Regions from separate parts of the Ruegeria sp. CDSA089 genome, predicted to be linked through region 4. Evidence: riboswitches for the same ligand, from Rfam matches in the RefSeq annotation. Region 4 holds a riboswitch; each other region holds the start of a gene.
The links. A riboswitch is a leader RNA that binds a small molecule or an ion and turns the genes downstream of it on or off. The one in region 4 is predicted to bind cobalamin.

Region 1 (5,332 bases), on a different contig from region 4:
GGATCGACCTTAGCCAGCCCGCTCGGTTTGGCGCAGATGGGGCACTTTTGCACCCATCGGCCCGCCGCGTCCGCGAGATTCGTTTCGAAGGCCAACCCTTGGATGCAGAGCAGACCTTTGTGGTGGCGTTGAATAATTACCGCGCAAATGGCGGTGGGCACTTCCCCTTTGCCGGGCGGGCGACGCGCGTTCCGCTGCCGATTCTGCCCCTACAAGATCTGGTCAAAAACTACGTGACTGCCGGGCCTCATTCCGGCACTATGTTCGAGCGTCCGTTCCGTCTGTCCCCCGTGGCCGGGGCGTTGGCGGTTATGCGTACAGGCCACAAGGCCTGGCAGCATCTGGACGACATCACCGAATTTGCACCCAACATCGCTGGAGAGGACGAGGCCGGTTTTCTGCTGATCCATTTGACGCTCTGACGGGTTGTCATTTGTCCCGCACTTGCCTATATCGCGTGCTGAGAGGTTGGCGCGGGCGAGCGCCTCGCCAACCTGGTCAGGTCCGGAAGGAAGCAGCCACAACGAGCCCCGCTTGGGTCGATGTCCAACCTCTCACTTATCTACCACATGATCCTGGGCAATAAGATGCGGCCAGACCGCTGCGTTGCGGCGCGCGAACACGCCGATATGCCCGATCTCTTTCACCCCGAAATCGGACGGTGACAACGGCCGACGCCGCGCATTCGGGCCATAAAGCTCGGCCAGACGCCACACCGCTTTGGGCGGCACCACCTGATCGTCGTCGAATGCGATCAGATCGACCGGCACATCCTGCCCGGCCCAGTGCGCCTCGGGCAGGGTCTTGCCCAAATCGGGCAGGTAGTTTGTCGGTGCCGTGCACCATTTACGCCACTGCCAGTAGACCCGCGCGGGCAAGTCAGCCCCAAAGCCCAAAGCCCTGCCCGGCAAATACCCCGCCGCTTTGACAACCAGCGGCGCATGGCCATACCAGAACAACCCCGCCAGTGCCTTGTACGGCCACGGGTGATCAGACAGAGTGACCAGCCCAGAGCAAACACAGATCATGCGGTCAATCTGCGCGATATCCGGTTGAACCGGGCCCAACATTCCGCCAACGGAATGGCCGATGCTCCATTGTTCCGCGTCCGGGAAACGTTTGCGCATTTCTGCGCGGGCAGCGGGCATGTCGATCAGCGCCCAGTCCGCCATAGTTACCTGCGAGTCCTGCAATCGGCCGGTCAGGGAATGGCCGAAATCCCGATAATCATAGGTCAGACAAGCCATGCCCTGCTCGGCCGCCAGCCAATGGGCAAAATGCTGATAATAGTCGCGGGGCACGCCGGTCGCTGCATGGATCACCACAACTGTTTTGGGAGGCAAGGCAGGTAGATAGAGCCGCCCCGACAGCATCGCTGAACCAGACGGAAACTGGACATCTTCGGTCAAAACAGGATGCGTGTTGTCCAACATCGCCCGCGCCTCACACTCTAAACTGTTTAGTTCACCTGTGCAGTCGGCCCTGTTCCGGCATCAGAGTCAAGCCGTAGGGAGATTGACCCCGCGTCGCGCCGGGTTTCAATGGCGCTTGACTCGAAGCCCGCTCAACCGTTAGCGGTGGCGTGATGGTCCTCGTCCCCGGTCACGGGGCGGGATGAAAAGGGAACACGGTGCGATCCTGCCCGGCATTGCCGGAACGGATCAAGGCCGAGACTGCCCCCGCAACTGTAAGCGGTGAGCAATGCCGAGATACCACTGGCCAACAGGCTGGGAAGGTCGGCAAAGCCACGACCCGCAAGTCAGGAGACCTGCCATCGAACGAAAACCGAAACTCGGGCGGGGTGTCCGGGACAGGTCGTCAGCACGCTGTCACACCTGATCCATGCCCCTCGTCCAGCGCGCGGAGGGCGCATCATGATCTGGAAGACCAAGACCCACGAATTCACCGCGACGGTATGCCAAAAAACCGGCGCCCCCTGCCCGGCACTGGCCCGAATGGCACGCGCCCTGACGGATGCAATGGCCACGGCCCGTCCGGCAACAACCGATGCGTTCGAGATCGAAGGCAGCAGCGACTTGACCCATTGCGCCGAAGGGTGCTCGGCCCGGTTTCGCGCCCAACCCGATCAGATCCGGGTGTTCTGCGGTGTGGCCGCCGACACTCCGGCCGAGCGGCTGGATCGCTATGCGGATATGTTGTTCGGAGCAGATTTCACCGCCCACGCAGCCAGCCTTTTGCCGACACCGCCCTGCGCGATGATGGAAGTGGTTACCACGGCGCCCCAGCCAGCCGCGCCGACCGAACACCAGCTTTCAGCCTGAATTCAGCTGCCCGTCCGGGCCGCCGAAGTGGCCCAGACCATCTGCGCCTCGGTCTCGACGGCGCAGGGACGTACTGTCCGTAGCATCTGCAAAGCGGTATCTGCGGGCAGTCCGCTATCCGTCATCAACCGCAAAGCAACCATACCCGATCGCCCGCAGCCGCCCCGACAATGGACCAAAACGCCTCCGCCGCCGGACAGCAGCGCACGGGCCCGCTGGCTGACATTGGACCAAATGGCCTGTATCCGCGCATCCGGCGCACCAAAATCCTGGACCGGCAGGTGAGCCCATTCGACCCCGTGCCGCTCCAGATCGCCACCGAACGCCGCCGCTCCCAGGTTTTTCATCTCAGAGCTTGTGGTCATTGAAATCACCAGATCCGGTCGCCAGTCCTGCACCGCCTTCAGATCGGCCGCATAGGCACCTCCCGCGCCGGGCAGCGGAGATATCCCCAGACGACCCGGCCCCAGTCGCAGGGAATAGATGGCGAAATTATTCATGGCACGTTCCGATCAATCTGCACCGATGATGTATCGCCTGCGTCCTTGCTTGCAAATCGAATTTCCTGCGCTGCTGCTGTGGACGTAGGCGGCAGGGGTCACTACGCTGCATCGGACTCCGAATCCGACAGAGCAGATATGACCGACACGCCCAGCCCCGCCTATCAGGTTCTTGCCCGCAAATACCGCCCGGAAACCTTCGCCGATCTAGTCGGTCAGGACGCCATGGTACGCACGCTGAAAAACGCGTTCGAGGCGGATCGAATTGCGCAAGCCTTTATCATGACCGGCATTCGCGGCACCGGCAAAACCACCACGGCCCGTATCATCGCCAAGGGTATGAACTGCATCGGCCCCGATGGCGAGGGCAAGCCGACCACCGAACCCTGCGGCCAGTGCGAACATTGTGTGGCCATTATGGAGGGCCGCCATGTGGACGTGATGGAGATGGACGCCGCCAGCCGCACCGGCGTCAATGATATTCGCGAGATCATCGACAGCGTCCGCTACCGCGCGGCCTCGGCCCGCTACAAGATCTACATCATCGACGAGGTCCACATGCTGTCGACCAGCGCCTTCAACGCGCTGCTCAAGACGCTTGAGGAACCACCCGAGCATGTGAAATTCATCTTTGCTACCACCGAGATTCGCAAAGTACCCGTGACGGTTCTGTCGCGTTGCCAGCGGTTCGACCTGCGCCGGATCGAACCCGAAGACATGATCGGCTTGCTGCGCCGCATTGCCGAGGCCGAAGGTGCGCAAATCGCCGAGGACGCGATGGCGTTGATCACCCGCGCGGCTGAAGGCTCGGCGCGGGATGCGACCTCTCTGCTGGATCAGGCGATTTCACACGGTGCCGGGGAAACCAGCGCCGATCAGGTGCGTGCGATGCTGGGTTTAGCCGACCGTGGCCGAGTGCTGGACCTGATGGACATGATCCTGCGCGGCGACGCCGCCGGGGCGCTTACTGAGCTTGGCGCGCAATATGCCGAAGGCGCCGACCCGCTGGCCGTGCTACGCGATCTGGCCGAGATCACCCATTGGGTCTCGGTCGTGAAAATCACGCCGGATGCCGCCGAAGACCCGACCGTGTCCCCCGACGAACGCGCGCGCGGTCAGCAAATGGCAGAGGCCCTGCCGATGCGCGTCCTGACCCGTATGTGGCAGATGTTATTGAAGGCTCTGGAAGAGGTCTCAGCCGCCCCCAACGCCATGATGGCCGCCGAGATGGCCGTGATCCGCCTGACCCATGTTGCCGACCTGCCCAGCCCGGAAGAGTTGATCAAACGTTTGCAAGACACCCCGCCTCCGTCACCCAATGACGGACCCGGCGGCGGAATGAGCGCCCCACCGCACGCCGTGCAGGCCCCCGTGGCCTCTGCCTATGCGCCACACGTACGCGGCGGAGCAGGTGCACCGACGGCGGCACTGGCGCAGGATGTGCAGACGGCTCTGGCCCGCTACCCGACCTTCGAACATGTGGTCGAACTGATCCGCACCAACCGGGATGTGAAACTGCTGGTCGAGGTCGAAAACGGTGTCCGGCTGGTTTCGTACCAACCCGGACGGATCGAATTCACACCGACGGACTCGGCCCCAACCGACCTGGCCGCTCGCATGGGTACCGCACTGCAACGCTGGACCGGCAATCGGTGGGCGGTGACGATTGTCGCCAACGGTAAGGCAGCAACCATCGCCGAAATCCGCGACGCCGCCGATCTGGCGTTGAAAGCCGAGGCGGAACAGCACCCGCTGGTGCAGGCGGTGCTGGCTCAATTCCCCAAAGCCAAGATCAAACGCATCGAAACCCCCGAAGAACGCGCCGCCAAGGTCGAAACCGAAGCCCTGCCCGAGGTCGAAGACGAATGGGACCCGTTCGAGGAGGACTAACCCTCCCGCGCCCGCCATGGGCCATCGGCTGACGCCGATACCCCTGAGCGACCTTGGGCCCGGCAGAGCGCGGGCGTTGCCCGCGCTCTGCCGGGCCCAACGGGAGGAGAGGTCTTGCAAAAGACCGCGACGACGGGCGGGAGGGCACTGCCCCCTTGTGCCGCGCGGGCGCTATCCGTATCTAGGCGACAAACCGATTAGCAGGAGAAAACGTAATGCTCAAAGGACTCGGCGGTCTGGGCGATATGGCCAAGATGATGAAATCCGCGCAGGATCTGCAGACCAAGATGACCGACATGCAGGAAGAACTCAACAATCTGATGGTTGTCGGCGAATCTGGTGCAGGTCTGGTCAAAGCCACTGCCACCGCCAAGGGCGAACTCAAAGGTCTGGACATCGACCCCTCGATCTTCAACGGCGACGATAAGGAAGTCGTAGAAGACCTGATCCTCGCCGCCATCAAGGACGCACAGACCAAAGCCGCCGAACGCGCGCAGGCAGAGATGGCCAAGCTGACCGAAAGCATGGGTCTGCCCGCAGACATCAAGCTGCCGTTCTGATACACACTCCTGACGACCCAAAGGCCGGGCCCGCAAACTCGGCCCTTTTGCAGGAGCACACGCGTTGAGTTCGAACAGCGACATCGACAATCTGATCGAC
Region 2 (5,332 bases), on a different contig from region 4:
CGCCAATCTGCTCGGCCGTTCGTGCTGTGAGGTCCATGATGCCGCTCCTTTTACGGCACAGCGTAAATTAAAACAAATTACGCTGCAACGTAAATATCTACTTTTTACGCCATGGCGTAACAATCGAGCCGCACTTATGCCTGTAGCCCCGCAGCGCGCACCTGCTCGGGCGTCACCAGCTTTGACGCGATCAAGCCCTCAATCTGCCGGTTTGTGATATGGCGGCACAAGGGATGGCGCTCGTGGATCCACTCGACGAGGCTGGCGCGGCCTTTAGCTTCGGCCTCTCGCGCCTTCTCCCGGTCCGCCTGTATCTGGGCGAGCCCTTTTTCCCAACGTCGCATCTTGAACCAGTTGTCCGAGAAGCAGACCTTGCTGCGCGTGTAGCCCTCGCTTTCCTTCGCATAGGCTTTGACCGCTTGCAGAAGGTCATCGGGCTTTACCCCGGCCTTCACGGCGGCTGCGATCAGGCGCAACGTAGTTAGTCGGTCTCGGATCCTGTCTTCGGGATAGGCCGCTAAGATCTTCTCAGATTCAAGATCTTCAACCTCCTCCGCCGCCTCGCGCCTGCGCGTAGGTGGTTTATGGATGGTTTTAGGATGGTTTGGGGTCCACCGTGAACCCCGTACCCCGTTCACCGTGGACCCCGTACCGGGTTCAGGCTGGACGGGGTTCACAGTGACCCCCGTGTCGATGTCGGGCTCAGCCGTGGGTTCGAGCGCGGCCACGCGCTCCAGAACGATACGGTAAATGACCGTATAGCCGTTCTTGCAGTGCCGCCGCCCCGTCTCGATCAGAATGCCTTCGCGCAGGAAGTCGATGATGGTGCGCTTGACCGTGCTCTCGCTGAGCTCTGTGTGGCGCTGAATTGTCCCCTTCGAACACCAGATGCCCGAGCCGTCATCGCTCGCCTTGTCCGCCAAGAACATAATGATCTGCTTGCGCGCGGCGCTGCCGAAGCGACGCTCTGCGCATTCATTTGCAACCGCCCAACTCATCGAATTATCCCAAGGTTAGAAACGATTTTGTGAGCATTCTGGCACGCAAACAGCGTTGAAACTTTCGCCTTTTGTTCACTTTTTGTCAGGAGGTGTTTTGCACCCATAAGCCGTTGTTTTTGCGACCGTTCTTTCTGGATTGCAAATCCGTGTACACCGGTTCGATTCCGGTACTCGCCTCCACTCTCTCTACAAAACAGACTATTCCACTGACGCGCGGCTTGCGTCATTCGGCCCCACGCCCCTGAGGGATGACCTCGTATCCGGGCTCTTCCGGTTCGTCGTCCTCCATCTCGGGCGGAAAACCGGAGGCTGTGATGTCTAGACCGGTTGCATCCTCCAGACGTCGGATGATGTTGGGAGACAATTCACGTTCACCATAGCGGGCAATTCCGTCCTCGAAAATCTGGATCATGACCGGGTTGATCTCCAGCGGTACACCGGCGCGGTCAGCGACGTCCTGAAACAGCCCGATATCCTTTTTCACCAGGTCCATCGTAAAGGAAATGTCGCGCGATCCGTTCAGGATCACCTGGCTTTCGGTCTCATGCACAAAGGATGTACCTGACGAGATTTTGATCGCCTCGTAGGTCGTGTTCAGGTCCATCCCGGCGGCCTTGGCGGTCACGAGCGCTTCGGCGCAGGTGATCAGGTTTGCCGTGGCCAGATAGTTGGTCAGCACCTTCAGCACCGACGCTGAGCCCAACTCGCCCGTGTGCAGCACGCGACGGCCCATCGTGGTCAGAAAGGGCAAAATACGTTCGAACGTCGCGCGGTCGCAGCCCGCGAAGATCGAGATATTGCCTGTCGCCGCCCGATGGCACCCGCCCGAGACAGGGCAGTCGACGGCCGCCCCACCGCGTTCGATGACCTGTGTACCCAGTCGCTTGACCTCGGCCTCGTCGGTGGTGGACATCTCCATCCAGATCTTGCCGGGGCTGACCTCAGGCAGCATCTCCTCCATCACCGCGTCAGAAGCGGCAGGCGATGGCAGGCAGGTAATAACCGCGTCGCAATCGCGCATCAGCTGGGCCGGGCTTTCGGCGGCCTTGGCCCCCTGCGCCACGAAGCCAGCGACCAGATCAGGGTTCAGATCGTGCACCGTAAGGTCGATCCCGTTGCGCAACAACGATCCTGACAGCTTGCCGCCCACATTGCCCAACCCGATAAAGCCCACTTTCATGCGACACTCCTCCCTGCTTGCGCCGTTTCGGTCATGGCAGCACGGTGCAGCACCTCAGTTCATGCCGCCCAGCGACGCTTACAGGTCGCTTTTCCACCGCCGCCGCACAGATGCTTGCGACTCGCTTGACAAGCCCCTGTCCGGTGCCGCATGTCCGATCCGTTGGTGTCCTCTGCACGAGGATGAAAAGGGAATGCGTCAACGGATCATCCGCCAAACGCAGCCGCCCCCGCGACCGTGACCGGAGAGGGTGCCCAAGCCACTGGCCAAACAGGCCGGGAAGGCGGGACATCCGACAGGGCAATCGCCCTGACATCCGCAAGCCGGGAGACCTGCCAGCACCCGCGATTGAAACCGGACGGGGTGTTCCGGTGTCGGGTCACACGCGACCCGCTTGAAACCCCGTCCCCCACGATGAGGATTTGGGGGGATGAGAGACATGACCGAGACCACTCCGGTCGAGCTGCTGGTTTGCACCACGTGCCGCCGCGGCCTACCTGTTGAAGATGATGCAGACCGCCCTGGCACGTTGTTGCACAAGGCGCTGGAACAGGCCGATCTGCCCGAAGGCGTAACGCTGAAAGCCGTCGAATGCCTGTCGAATTGCGATCAAGGCTGTTCAATCGTTCTGCGCGGCGGGCCCGAGCGCTGGACCTTTGTTTATGAGAACCTGAACGAAGTCGATCATGTCGACGTGATCGTTGACGGCGCGACCAAGTATCTGGCCACCGAAGACGGCTTGGTCAAATGGCGCGAGCGCCCCGAACATTTCCGCAAAAACTGCGCCTCGCGCATCCCCCCGATTGGAGCCTAACATGTCCACTTTGGAAAAACTTCCCGTTACTGTGATCACCGGCTTTCTGGGCTCGGGCAAAACCACGCTGGTGCGGCACCTGATGCAGAACCCGCAGGGCAAGCGTCTGGCCGTTGTGGTCAACGAGTTTGGCGATGTCGGCGTGGATGGCGATATCCTGAAATCCTGCGCCATTCCCGATTGCCCGGCGGAAAACATCATGGAACTGGCCAATGGCTGCATCTGCTGCACCGTGGCCGATGATTTCATCCCCACGATCGAGGCGCTGATGGCGCTGGAGCCGCGCCCCGAGCATATCCTGATCGAAACCTCCGGTTTGGCGCTGCCCAAGCCGCTGCTGAAAGCGTTCGACTGGCCCGATATCCGATCCAAGATCACCGTTGACGGCGTGATCGCGCTGGCCGACGCCGAGGCTGTTGCCGCCGGTCGCTTTGCCCCGAATGTCGCGGCGGTGGATGCCCAGCGTCTGGCCGACGACTCCATCGACCACGAAACGCCTCTGTCCGAGGTGTTCGAGGATCAGATCTCCTGCGCCGATATCATCCTGCTGACCAAGCCTGATCTGGCCGGCCCCGAAGGTGTCGCCAAAGCCAAAGAGATCATCGCCGCAGAGGCCCCGCGCCCTCTGCCGGTCGTCGAAGTGGCCGAAGGCGTTGTGGACGTGCGCGTCGTGCTGGGTCTTGAGGCTGCCGCCGAGGATGACATGGAGGCTCGGCCCAGCCATCATGATGGCCACCATGATCACGAGCACGATGATTTCGAAAGCATCATCGTCGAGCTGCCGGAACAGACCGACCCGGCCGATCTGGTCGCGAAAATCGAACGTCTTGCCAAAGAACTGAACATCCTGCGCGTCAAAGGCTATGCCGCTGTTCAGGGCAAGCCAATGCGCCTGCTGGTTCAAGCCGTCGGCGCGCGTGTGCGTCACCAGTATGACCGTCCGTGGGAGCCCGGCGAAGAGCGCCGCTCGCGTCTGGTGGTGATCGCCGAGCATGACGATATCAAAGAGGCTGAAATCCGCGAAATCCTTGCGGGCGTCACCGAAGCCGCCGAGTAAGCACAGAGTAAACCATGCACGTCGTCTTCCGCGAAAGCCACGGGTTAGAGGATTCTGAGACCCCAACCGATCTGGGCCAGAGCCCGGCGGATTTGGTGGTGCTGTCGTTTTCGGACAGTGACCTTGGCGCTTTCGCGGCAGGCTGGCATCGTGGCGGCGGCCCCGAGGGTCGGATGCCGACCCTGCGACTGGCCAATCTGACGGCTCTGAAACATCCTCTGTCCGTTGACACCTATGTCGAGCAGACGTTGGAGGGCGCCAAGGGAATCCTGATCCGTCTGATCGGTGGGGTGCCTTATTGGGCTTACGGGCTACAGCAGGTTCTGGCCCTGGCGCAGGCCAAGGGAATTGCTGTGGCCGTTCTGCCCGCAGACGGGCGCGAGGATACGCGACTGGATGAGTATTCCACCCTGCCCGTCTCCACCCTGCGCCGCTTAGCGCACCTGTGTGACACCGGCGGCGAGGTTGCAGCACAAGCCGCTTTGGCACAGATGGCACTGGCAGCGGGGCTCTATGCGGGCCCGGTGATGGGCGCCAAATCCCTGCCCGACTGCGGCGCATGGTGCCCCGATCGCGGAGTGATTCCGGCGGAACAGGCGTTTTCCGGGGATGCGAAACGCATCCTCGTCACCTTCTACCGCGCTTATCTGACATCCGCCGACACCGCCCCCGTGGCCGCCCTTATCCGCAGTCTGCGCGCACGTGGATTTGAAGCCGTGGGGCTCTTCGCCCCTTCGCTAAAGGCCCCGGCAGCTGCGGACTGGCTGCGCAACACCGTCACCGCGTTGACCCCATCCGCGATCATCAACGCCACCTCCTTCTCGGGTAAAAGCGCATCTGGCACCTCGCCCTTGGACGCCGCCAATGTACCCGTCTTCCAAGTCGCACTGGCCACCTCGCGCCGCAAAGCCTGGGCCGAAGCGGAACGCGGTCTCTCGCCCGCCGACCTCGCCATGCATGTGGTGCTGCCCGAGGTGGACGGGCGGATTTCAGCAGGCATCGCCTCGTTCAAGGAGCCGGGCAAGCGCGACCAGCATCTGGAATATTCCCGCTTTGCCCACCGGGCCGAAGAGGAACGGATCGAAGCCATCCTTGACCGGGTGACCGGCTGGCTGAACCTGCAGGATAAACCCAAAGCCGATCAAGTGCCCGCGCTGGTGCTGTCCACCTATCCCGGCAAAGATTGGCAAATGGCCCATGCGGTGGGCCTCGACGCGCTGGCCTCGGCTGAGGCGATGCTGTCCGACCTGCAAGCCGAGGGCTATGATACCGCCCCTGCC
Region 3 (5,332 bases), on a different contig from region 4:
GGCCATGTCTTGCGCGACGGGGTGCCTTTGGCAATGGCCTCCAACGTCTCGCCCGTGTGCGCGACCAGATTCAGCCCCGCCTGATGCATGTAGTGGTCATTGGGCACGGCCGAGACGTCGATCACACGCTTTTCCTCAGGGTCCCAGATCTCACGCCAGCCGGGGCGCATTTCGATCGGGTCATAGCCCAGACACAGCACCAAATCGGCCTGTTCGACCAGCGGAACCAGATGTTTGTCAGCCAACGGCGACAGGCCCGCGCCGCCCAGGCACAAAGGGTGATCCTCAGGCACCACACCCTTGGCCTTGTAGGTCGTCACGAAGGGGATGTCGAAGTGCTCCAGAAATGCCTGCACCACATTGCGCGAGTCGTCATAGAGAACATCCAGCCCGACAATTGCGATGGGCCGTTCGGCCTGAGACACCCAACGGCGGGCTTTCTCGACGCAGTCGCCCGCGGGGGATACGGTGGCAATCTTGGCGCGGCGGCGCGGTTTCACGCCCGACACGCGGGTATCCGCGACCGAGATCGGCACGTCGATATGCACCGGACCGGGGCGCGGCTGATTGGCCAACGTAACCGCCTTATCGGCAATAATGTCTGCGCCTTTGGCGGTCAGTGTAAACGTCCCCTTGGTGATTGAGCGATAGACCTGTGCGTGATCCATTACCTGATGGGTATAGGTCAGCGCTTCATCGGCATCGACGCAGCCGGTCAGCACGATCATCGGCACCCGGTCTTGCAAGGCATTGGCGACCACGTTGATCCCGTTCATCGCACCGGGGCCAAGGGTGGCAACCAGAATGGCAGGCGCGCCATCGCGGTGATGCACGGCCTCGGCCATGAAACCGGCGGCGTTTTCATGCTTGGTCAGATGAAAGGTGATCCCGGCCTGTTCCAGCGCATCGACAAGGGTCAGAACCTCACCACCGGGCATTCCAAAGGCGTGGCGACATCCGGCCTCGTACAAACGTTGGGCCAGAAGGTCCGCTGCGCGGGGCGAGAGGTCTTGCATAAGTCATGCTCCGAAAAACTGTTTCACAGCAGATTGCGGAGGACGGCCCCAGACGCAAGCCGGATCACGCCAGTGTGACTATTTGACTGCTGTTTCAGCCACAGCCTGAAACTTGCCATCCAGCTCCTCAGCGATCTCGCGCAGGGGGTCTCCGCCCTCATAGACATAGGGCGCGAAGACAAAGCTGGGAGTCTTGTAGGATAGGGTGGCGGTGCCGTCCTCGTTCTCCGTGACATAAAAGCGGATCGGCGCCTCGATCATCGCGTTCACTGATGTTTCCAACACGCGCACCGCATAGTCGTTGTTGAAGGCACCAATGACCCGATTGCCGGGGATAGTGATCCCACGCGATGCGGCGGCGTTGGTCGGGCCTGCCTGCGTGACCACGATCAGACCATTAGCTTTGATGGCATCCTTGGTGTCGGCAACCAACGCGTCGTAACTTTTGTCGGTTGCGTAGCTGGCCCAGCCCGACAGGGGCTCGTCTGACAAAGCAGGGGTCGCTATCAGGGCAATCGCAGTCCAAAGGGCTTTCATCTGGGCCTCCTGTTTCGGGGTTGCGACAGTGATGCCAGAAAGCGGGACAGGGCGCACTCACAATCTTGTGCGTTTTCCCGATTGCGCCGGCAGTTGGAAACCCTCAGAAACAGGCAAATGCCACCCGATGAGGTCCGAATTGGATCAGATGCGCCTGTTGATATGTTCGTCTTGTGCCGGCGCCCGCGATTGCGGGGCCGAGGTCAAAGCTGTCGAGTCCGCCCTGACCCGCGCGGGGATTGAGGGGCGGGTTTCGGTCGATCAGCACGCCTGTTTCAGCGGATGTGCAGAACCCGTGGCCATCGCGCTGCAGGCCGATGGCTGGGCGACATATGTGTTTTCAGGGGTCGATGTCGCTTCGGACGCCGATGATATCGTGGCGACCTGCCGGACCTATCTGGAAAGCCCCAAAGGCTGGATCGAAGACGCCCGGCCTTGCGGGCGGCTCCGGATGTGTTTGCGGGCGCGTATCCCGGCGCTTTAGTCGACCTGTAGTGTGACCGCCGCGCTGACGGGGATGTTGTCGACCATCAGCGGGCTGTGGCTGTTTGCGTTCAGAGAGACCGAGACTTCGACCTCGCCCTGCGGCAGATGGTCGATATGCATCCAGTTACCGTACAGCCGGGCCAGTTTCTCTCCATTTACGTAGACATGTGCATGCCCCTCGCCGTCGACATCGGTCTTTGAGGCATTTTGTGGTGAGAACCGAAAGTTCTGCGGCATGACATGCAGGTTCCAACCCGCCATAGGATCGGGCGTAAGAGCGATCTCAAGCCCCGGAGCATCAGCGCCAGCAGGCAGGTTGATGGCAGTCGAATGATCGTGTGCGGCTGCCTCGGCGTGAGATGAACTGTGATGTGCAGGATCGCCATGGTCATGGCCGTCGAAAGTAACGCCATTTGCAGCCGCAACCACAAATCCTGCACCACTGCCAAAAACTATGCCGATTGCAAACAGGGCAAGTGAGCGTGCCATTTTATGTTCCTTGATGGTAGTAGCAAACACGCCGAGCTGGTCTCGGCGTGTTCATAAGCGTGCTTGTCAGGCCGCAGCTTCGGCACGCTGGCTTTCATATCGCCAGAAGTACCCGGCGAATGCCCCGACCAGAACCCAGGCTACCAGTCCGATGCCAAAAGCGCGTGCGGCAAACAGCGCGCCGATCTCGGTCGGAACGGGGCCGGTGAACACGTCCGGCTCGGGCGCGCCGATCAGATGTGGGGCCAACAGCAGAGCGGCTGCGATCACATAGCTGATCAGGGTGCCGCCAAAGGCAATCAGCCACATGGCAACACCTGCTGCTGCGACGGTCGCAAACCACCAGATTTGACGCGCAGCGACATCGGCTGCTGCCACGCCGGGCACTTCTGGCGCGAGCGAGAATCCGGGTGCGAGGTGCACGGCAACGAACCCCGCAAGCCCCCACAAAACGCCGGTGCGCCCGTCAATCTTGTGGCCGTTGCCCTCAGCCACGGACATCAGCGCAATCATCATCAGCGCGTAACCGGTATAGATAAGCATCGTGAAAATGACGCTCAGCGCATCGCGGAACAGGTCTGAGAACATTCCCGGCAGCTCGGGGTGAGCACTTACGACGTCACCGCCGAAATGGACCAATTCGCCTGATTCATACAGTTCCGCGTGCAGCAACACAGGTTGCACAAAGACCAACTGCAGCAAGGCGGCAATCAGCCCCGCTGCAGCACCAGCGAACAACGCGCTGGTCAGGATACGGCTAAACATGGGTTTAGTGGCAGGGGAAGCCGGTTGCGTGACGCACGTCATGGGCTGCGTCATGCAGGGCAGCGGCCTGAACGTGGCCAGTCACCGAAATGATGCCAAGACCCAGAACCACAGCGAACATGACCGGCAGGATACCAGCGCGCGAGGCGGTTTGTGTTTGTGTTGTCATTTTCAATTCTCCTGTGCCGTCGCACCCGACGGCCGGTGTTTCAAATCACGCCTGGCAGGTCTCCTGGCTTGCGGGTCAGGGCCTGTGCTCGCCTTCCCCCTGAAAATTCAGGAGTGGCTGGTTGAGCAAGACTCACCGCTTACAGTCGCGGGGGCGGCTGTGGATTGGATCAACTCGGATCGCACCACATTCCCTCTTAGCTCGTCGCTGTGAACGACGGGACCAGACGGGTTCATCTAGCCTTCAAAACCCGCGTGGCGCAATCACCATTCGCGACCAATTTGGTCAGTTCACGCACTTTTTGAGAAGATAAATATCCATGATCCACCCGTGATCGGCGCGCGCAGCTGCACGGGTGTCCAGAATCTGCTGCGCAACCTCAGCCAAGGGCCCCTTGATCAGAATTTCCTCTTTCATGCCCACGTACGCCCCCCACCAGATGTCATAATCTGCCATCTGAAGATGTTGGAACGAGCACTCACCATCCAGCATTACCGCCACGTTTGACGCACCGTCCGGCCACCCTTCGTCGCGAATCCGCCGCCCCGTGGTCACGATGTAGGGGGCACCCAGATCGTTGATCGGAATCACGTGGGCAGCCGTCAACGCCTGCAGCGCTGTAATGCCAGGGATCACCCGCGTCGTCGGTTGAGGGTCCAGCCGCTCTGCAATCCGCAGTGAACTGTCATAAAGCGACGGATCGCCCCAGATCAGTAGAGCTACATGTCGTGCTCCAGGATGGGCGGCGATTGCCTCGCTCCAGCGCAATACAATCGCGTCGTGCCATTCATCCACCCCGCGCAGATATCCGTCGTCGGACCGGCGCTTGGGGATGTCGAAATAGGCGATCTGCGGCGGCGTGTCGGTCACCTGCGCAATGATCTTTTCGCGCAGCCCGGCTAGATCGGCCTTATTCTCGCCCTTGCGGGGGATCAGGATCAGGTCCGCCGAGCGGATCGCCTGCGCGCCCTGAAAGGTCACGTGGTCAGGGTTCCCGGTGCCGATGCCGATCAAGGTCAGGTCAAACATCGTCAAACTCTGCCAGCGGGCCGTAAAGGATCAGCGCCGGGGCGGTGCCTATCTCGTCCGCCAGTTTATTGGACAGCGCGCCTACAGTACTGCGATGCAGCTTCTGCTCGGGGGTCGAGACGGATTCGGCCATCAGTGCTGGCGTTTCCAGCGGCAGGCCATGTGCGTGCAGCGTTTCGACCAGCAGAGGAAAGGTGCGCTTGCCCATGAAGACGACGGTGGTCGCATCCGGGTCGGCCAGCGCGGGCAGGTTCAGGTCCTCGGGCAGTTTGCCGCTGACATCATGGCCGGTGACAAACTGCACCCGTCGCGCGGTTAGCCTACGGGTCAGCGGGATGCCAGCCGCCGCCGCCGCCGCTACAGCTGAGGGGATGCCGGGGATGATCTCGTATTCGATCCCAGCCGCGCGCAGGGCAACCAGTTCTTCTTCCAGACGTCCAAACATGCCGCCATCGCCGGATTTCAACCGCACGACCCGCTGCCCGGTCAGGGCGTAATCCACCAACAACCGGCTGACATGGTCCTGCTTGGGCGAGGGGCGACCCGCCCGTTTGCCCACGCCCACCAGATCGGCATCCTCGCGCGCATGGGTTAAGATCGGCCCGCTGCTGAGGTCATCAAACAGCACCGCATCCGCCTTTTGCATCCGATCTACGGCCTTGAGCGTCAGCAATTCCGGATCGCCCGGACCTGAGCCGATGAACGAGACAAACCCACTCATACTGAGGCCTCCGCGATCAGGTGAAAGAACGTGCCGGTCACGTTGCCACGCACCGATCCGGTCTGCGGCCCTTCGGCCCCTTCTGCGTCAAACACACGGGCCAAAGGCGCGTCAGGTTGC
Region 4 (5,332 bases):
GAAACGGGTCGGCCAGATCGTTCCGAGTGGTTGTCTGCAAGACAACGCCGACAATCCCCAAACCAGCGCCGATCACGGCCGCAAACAGCGCGCGGGGCAGGCGCAGGTCAAAGACGATACGGTGCAGGGGCGACACGTCTCCATCCACAAGGCCTGTGCCCAGCAATATGGCCTTGAATGTATCGGACAGAGGGATGGATGTGGTTCCGTAGATTGTTGAAACCAGAAGAAGGGCGGCCAGAATGACCGCCCCCACCAAAAGTGTCAGCCCCAGACGGCCCAAATTAGTTCAGGCCCTTATGCATGGCCTGTGCCATTTTCGAGATCGCCTGAATGTTCGCGGGTCCCGGCGTTAGTTCTTCGTACCGCAGACCGATCCAGCGCTCGTTTTTGACCGCATCGGTTTGCGACATCACCGGGTGCTCTTGCAGGAATTTGAACGTATCCGCCGCGCCATTTCCGGTTTGATAGTCCAACAGCACCAGGAACTCGGGGTTCGCGGCGGCGACGGCCTCCCAAGAGCTACGGCCCCAGCTTGTATCCATGTCATGGGTCACGTTCTGACCGCCCGCAGCGGCAATCATCGCATCAGGGATGGCGTATTTTCCGGCGGTGAAGGGCGCATCAGCGGGCCCGTCCAGCAGGAACACGCGCGGTTTCGGCAGATCGGCGGTTTTCGCCTCAATCGCGGCCAGCTCGTCTTTCCAGCCTGAAACCAACGCTTCGGCCTTGTCTTCAACATGCATGACCTTGCCCAGACGCAGGACATCGTCAAACAGCAGGTCCATGCTGGCCTTTGGGCGGTCCTTATGCAGGTGAACGCAGCTTTCCGACAGGATCATAGTCTTGATCCCGAAGGGCGCCAGCGTTTCCGGTGTCACATCACCGCCGGGCCGCATTCCGTAGTACCAACCGGCAAAGAACAGGTCGGGTTCAACGGCCACCAGATTCTCGACCGTCGGATATTTCGGGGCCAGTTCCGGGATACCGCCGCGCAGCGAGTCGAACTCGGGGCTGGTTTTGTACCAGCCGGTAATCCCGGTCAGGCCGACGATCTTGTCTTGTAGACCCAGTGCAAAGGCCATGTCGGTCATGTTCATGTCATGCACGACCAGACGCTCGGGCTGGGTTTCAAACACCAGCGGTTCGCCGCAATTGTCGACGGTAATTTCATGCGCGGCGGCACCGCCCGCCATGGCTGTAACCAGCGCCACGGACAAGATGTGTTTCATTCGGAAATGCTCCTAACAGGGTTGGAAACTGAGGTTTTTCGGATGTCCAGCGCCGGGATCAAGCGGCCCTCGTGCTGGAAAAACAGGTAATCGACACCGAACGTGTCACGCACGCGGTCGGTGGTCAGCACGTCGGCCACAGGTCCGAACCCGGTAAGACGGGTGGATTTCATCAGCGCGACATGCGTCGCAAATTCCGGGATCATGACCAGATCGTGGACGATCATCACCACTGTGATTCCCAGCCCGGCCACCAGTGACAACATCCGCCCCTTGGCGTCCGGGTCCAGATGGTTGGTGGGCTCGTCCAGAAACAGCAGTGCCGGGTTTTGCGCCAATGCCCGCGCGATATGGGCGCGCTGCCGTTCCCCGCCCGACAGAACCGCCATGCGCTTGTCGGCCAGATCGTTCAGGCTGGTCAGGTCCAAAATTCGCGCAAGATCGGCGGCATGGGCCTCGGCCGAGCGGTCAGCCCGGATCGGGATCTGTCCCAGCGCTACATACTCGCGCAAGGAGAGCCGCCCGTCGGGATATTCCTGCTGGCTGACAACAGCGATCATCCGCGCACGCTCGGTCGCCGACATGCTGCGCAAATTTCGCCCCTTGAACAATACATTGCCGTCCGAAGGATGCTCGGACCCGCATAGAAGGTTCATCAGCGTTGTCTTGCCCGCGCCATTGGGCCCAGCGATGGCCAGAACCGCGCCTTCGTGAAGCGCAAAGGTGATGTCCTGAAGCAGAACTTCGCCGTGATAGGCGTGATAACCGACGCCGTTGACCTGAAGGAACGCATGTTCGGTCATGTGGCCCCCGTCGCCAAGGGCGGCATCCGCGACAAGGTCTTGTGCAACAGCGCCTCGGGGCGATCCGTTGCCTTGGTCCAACCTGTGGAACTGTTTTGGTATTGCCGCGCGAAAGCGGCCAAAGCGTCGATATCGGCCGAGGTTTGAATTTCGCCAAACAGATATTGTGCCTTCGCACCCGCCTGAAATCCAACGGTCAGTGGGTGATCGCAACCGGCCATACACTCAATCATCCGTGTGCCGTAGCCCTCGGGCAGGCGCTCTCGCAGGGCCTCGGCAATCGATTGCGCCGCCTCAGCCCCTTGGCAGGTCGTGCAGATCAGCACCACATGATCCGTCATGCTCCGCCCCACCTGCATGCCGGACGGGCAGGTAAAGGAACGGTTCTGAAGACATCGGGTCGATGTGACATTGAGCCTCTTTCCAGGACACCCCGCCCCGGTTTGGTTGCGTTTGAGATGGCAGGTCTCCTGACTCGCGGGTCTGTGCTTGGCCACCCTTCCCGACCTGATCCGGCCAGTGGGATATTGGCGTCGCTCACCGCCTACAGTTGCGGGGGCAGTTACGGATTTGGTCTGCACCTTACCGTATTCCCTTTTCATCCCGCGCGTGCAGCATCGGGAACCATCGTAGCGTCACTGCCTCAGATCAGAGCATGGGTCAATACGGATTCCGCAACGTTCCGGTGAAGACAGCGCAAAGGATATTGCTGCTCAGTGGGCAATCAGTTATGCTGCGACGCAGCAAAATCTGAAAGCCGAGGCACCGTTTTGTGGGCTCAAGGGTGCTGGACGTACTATTGTGACCCCGAACTGACCTGCATCAATTAAACCCGCGACCCAAGTCGGTAAGACGTCCGAAAAACCAAAGTTGGCACGCTATGAAAATCCAGGAAAACAAAACCTTCGAGCAGCTCAAGGTTGGCGACACGGCACAACTAACCCGCTTGTGCACGGTTGACGACCTTTATGCTTTTGCCTCGGCCTCGGGCGATCACAATCCGCTGCATCTGGCAGCCTATGACGGGGATGGCGACGGCCTTGCCGAAGCCGTCGCACCCGCGCTGTGGCCCGCCGGTCTGGTCGCAGCCGTGCTGGGAAACTACATGCCCGGCGCCGGAACGCAGACTCGGCGCGCGGATTTGGCCTTCCACCTCCCGGTGCTTGCTGGTGAAGAACTGACTGCCTTTGTCGCTGTTGAGGAAAAGCGCGACGATGGTGATCTGCTCTGCTCAGCCGAAGTGCGACGGGTCGTTGACAATGCACTGGTTCTCAGCGGCACCGTTCAGGTCACACCGCCTTCGACGCATATGGAGTTCGACTCGGTCGAGGTCCCTGGCCTGATCGTGCAGCGGCACCGCCATTTCGACGCGCTGTTGGCAAAAGCGCGCCCACTAGAGCCGATGCCAACCGCCGTTGTTGCGCCAGAAGAGCCCAACTCTCTGAGCGGCGCGTTGCTGGGGCATGCCAATCATATTATTTCGCCGATCCTCGTCGGGGACCCCGATAAAATCGCCGCTGCTGCCGCTGAGCTGGGGGCCGACTTGTCGGGCATCGAAATTGTCGAGGCCCGCAGCCACGGCATCGCCGCGCACCGTGCCGTGGATCTTGTAGTCGAAGGACGCGCGCAGACCCTGATGAAGGGGTATCTGCATACGGATGAGTTGCTGCACGCGGTTTTGCGTCGTGAAAAAGGGCTGCGCACTGGGCGGCGACTGTCACATGTGTTCGTAATGGATGTTCCGGGCATGTCGCGCCCGATCATGGTGACGGATGCGGCGGTGAATATTGCGCCTGATTTGGAAACCAAGGCGGATATCGTGCAAAACGCGATTCACCTGGCACATTCTTTGGGAATCGAACAGCCCAAGGTCGGCGTGTTGTCGGCGGTTGAGACGATCAACCCGCATATGCCGTCATCGGTCGATGCGGCCTTGCTGTCGAAAATGGCGGAGCGCGGTCAGATCACCGGCGGGTTGGTCGATGGGCCGCTGGCGATGGACAATGCGGTTGATCTGAACGCCGCCCGTACCAAAGGGATCACGTCAGAGGTTGCCGGTGCTGCCGATATTCTGGTCGCGCCTAATATTGAGGCCGGGAATATGGTGGCAAAACAGTTGACCTTCATCTCTCATGCCGAGGCGGCAGGGGTCGTGATCGGTGCGGCCGTTCCCATCATTTTGACGTCACGATCCGATGATGATGCCTCGCGATTGGCATCCTGTGCTGTAGCCGCGCTTCATGCGCATGCAAACAAGGATAAAATCCATGGCTGATCATGTTGTGGCGCTGAACGCCGGGTCTTCTTCCCTGAAATTCGCGCTTTATGAGCTGGTTGAGGGCAATCGCCCCAGTATGCGCTGGCGTGGCCAGATCGAACGTTTGGGCGACGCACCACGTTTGCTGGCCCAATCCGCTGGAGGACGCTCGATCGACCGTCCTTTGACCAACACCAAAAGCCATGACGAGGCGATCCACGCCTTTCTGGAAATGGCGCGGGAATACCTGCCGGACATCCATGTACGTGCCATCGGGCACCGCGTCGTCCACGGGGGTACTGTTTATTCCGAGCCGGTGCGCATTGACGCCTCGGTTGTCGAGACGTTGTCTGGGTTCATACCTTTCGCGCCGCTGCATCAGCCCTATAGTCTTGCAGGGATACGCGCAGCCAGCGCGGCCTTCCCGGATACAGCGCAGATCGCCTGCTTTGACACGGCGTTCCATCGGACACACCCTTGGGTCAACGACACCTTCGCCTTGCCGCAGAGCTACTATAACAAAGGCGTACGACGGTACGGGTTTCACGGGCTCAGCTACGACTACATAACGCAAAAGCTGAAAGAGATCGCGCCGGGCTTGTACAACGGGCGCGTGGTTATTGCGCATCTGGGTAACGGGGCCTCGATGTGTGCGGTTTCGGGTGGTCGGGCGGTGGCCTCGACCATGGGGTTCTCGGCGCTGGACGGGTTGCCAATGGGAACGCGTAGCGGGCAGCTTGACCCTGGTGTTGTGCTTTACATGATGCAGCAGGAAGGCCTGTCGGCGGATGAGATTGCCGAGATTCTGTATCGCAAATCCGGTCTGCTGGGTCTGTCGGGGATATCGTCGGACATGCGCACCCTTCTGTCTGCTGACACGTCCGAGGCGCGTAAGGCCATTGACTATTACGTCTTCCGCATACGCCGCGAATTGGGCGCATTGTCAGCCGCACTGGAAGGGATCGACGCGCTGGTCTTTACGGGTGGTGTTGGCGAGAACTCGGCCGCAATCCGGCAGATGGTGTGTGACGGTATGCGCT

Region 1: linked by a shared signal. The riboswitch ahead of AC2FJ6_RS16450 (hypothetical protein) and the one ahead of AC2FJ6_RS14110 (DUF1636 family protein) in region 4 are both predicted to bind cobalamin.
Region 2: linked by a shared signal. The riboswitch ahead of AC2FJ6_RS03850 (DUF1636 family protein) and the one ahead of AC2FJ6_RS14110 (DUF1636 family protein) in region 4 are both predicted to bind cobalamin.
Region 3: linked by a shared signal. The riboswitch ahead of AC2FJ6_RS03920 (CbtB domain-containing protein) and the one ahead of AC2FJ6_RS14110 (DUF1636 family protein) in region 4 are both predicted to bind cobalamin.

The regions. Positions count from the first base shown of each region.
Region 1 is NZ_JBXWQD010000007.1:49,929-55,260, forward strand. It holds gene AC2FJ6_RS16435 (bifunctional 2',3'-cyclic-nucleotide 2'-phosphodiesterase/3'-nucleotidase) at 1-422, shown strand, start outside; RNA gene ffs (signal recognition particle sRNA small type) at 462-560, shown strand; gene AC2FJ6_RS16445 (alpha/beta hydrolase family protein) at 555-1,433, opposite strand; cobalamin riboswitch at 1,570-1,790, shown strand; gene AC2FJ6_RS16450 (hypothetical protein) at 1,875-2,282, shown strand; gene AC2FJ6_RS16455 (protein-tyrosine phosphatase family protein) at 2,285-2,782, opposite strand; gene AC2FJ6_RS16460 (DNA polymerase III subunit gamma/tau) at 2,921-4,672, shown strand; gene AC2FJ6_RS16465 (YbaB/EbfC family nucleoid-associated protein) at 4,888-5,232, shown strand; gene recR (recombination mediator RecR) at 5,297-5,332, shown strand, end outside.
Region 2 is NZ_JBXWQD010000001.1:748,200-753,531, forward strand. It holds gene AC2FJ6_RS03835 (helix-turn-helix domain-containing protein) at 1-37, opposite strand, end outside; gene AC2FJ6_RS03840 (hypothetical protein) at 135-998, opposite strand; gene AC2FJ6_RS03845 (NAD(P)-dependent oxidoreductase) at 1,225-2,181, opposite strand; cobalamin riboswitch at 2,328-2,535, shown strand; gene AC2FJ6_RS03850 (DUF1636 family protein) at 2,621-2,995, shown strand; gene cobW (cobalamin biosynthesis protein CobW) at 2,997-4,052, shown strand; gene cobN (cobaltochelatase subunit CobN) at 4,067-5,332, shown strand, end outside.
Region 3 is NZ_JBXWQD010000001.1:763,051-768,382, reverse strand. It holds gene AC2FJ6_RS03945 (thiamine pyrophosphate-binding protein) at 1-1,016, opposite strand, end outside; gene AC2FJ6_RS03940 (DUF302 domain-containing protein) at 1,095-1,553, opposite strand; gene AC2FJ6_RS03935 (DUF1636 family protein) at 1,681-2,037, shown strand; gene AC2FJ6_RS03930 (hypothetical protein) at 2,034-2,528, opposite strand; gene AC2FJ6_RS03925 (CbtA family protein) at 2,595-3,293, opposite strand; gene AC2FJ6_RS03920 (CbtB domain-containing protein) at 3,298-3,462, opposite strand; cobalamin riboswitch at 3,499-3,704, opposite strand; gene cobF (precorrin-6A synthase (deacetylating)) at 3,748-4,491, opposite strand; gene cobA (uroporphyrinogen-III C-methyltransferase) at 4,484-5,212, opposite strand; gene AC2FJ6_RS03905 (cobyrinic acid a,c-diamide synthase CobB) at 5,209-5,332, opposite strand, start outside.
Region 4 is NZ_JBXWQD010000005.1:297,111-302,442, forward strand. It holds gene AC2FJ6_RS14095 (FecCD family ABC transporter permease) at 1-283, opposite strand, end outside; gene AC2FJ6_RS14100 (ABC transporter substrate-binding protein) at 285-1,232, opposite strand; gene AC2FJ6_RS14105 (ABC transporter ATP-binding protein) at 1,229-2,035, opposite strand; gene AC2FJ6_RS14110 (DUF1636 family protein) at 2,032-2,376, opposite strand; cobalamin riboswitch at 2,479-2,678, opposite strand; gene AC2FJ6_RS14115 (bifunctional enoyl-CoA hydratase/phosphate acetyltransferase) at 2,916-4,310, shown strand; gene AC2FJ6_RS14120 (acetate/propionate family kinase) at 4,303-5,332, shown strand, end outside.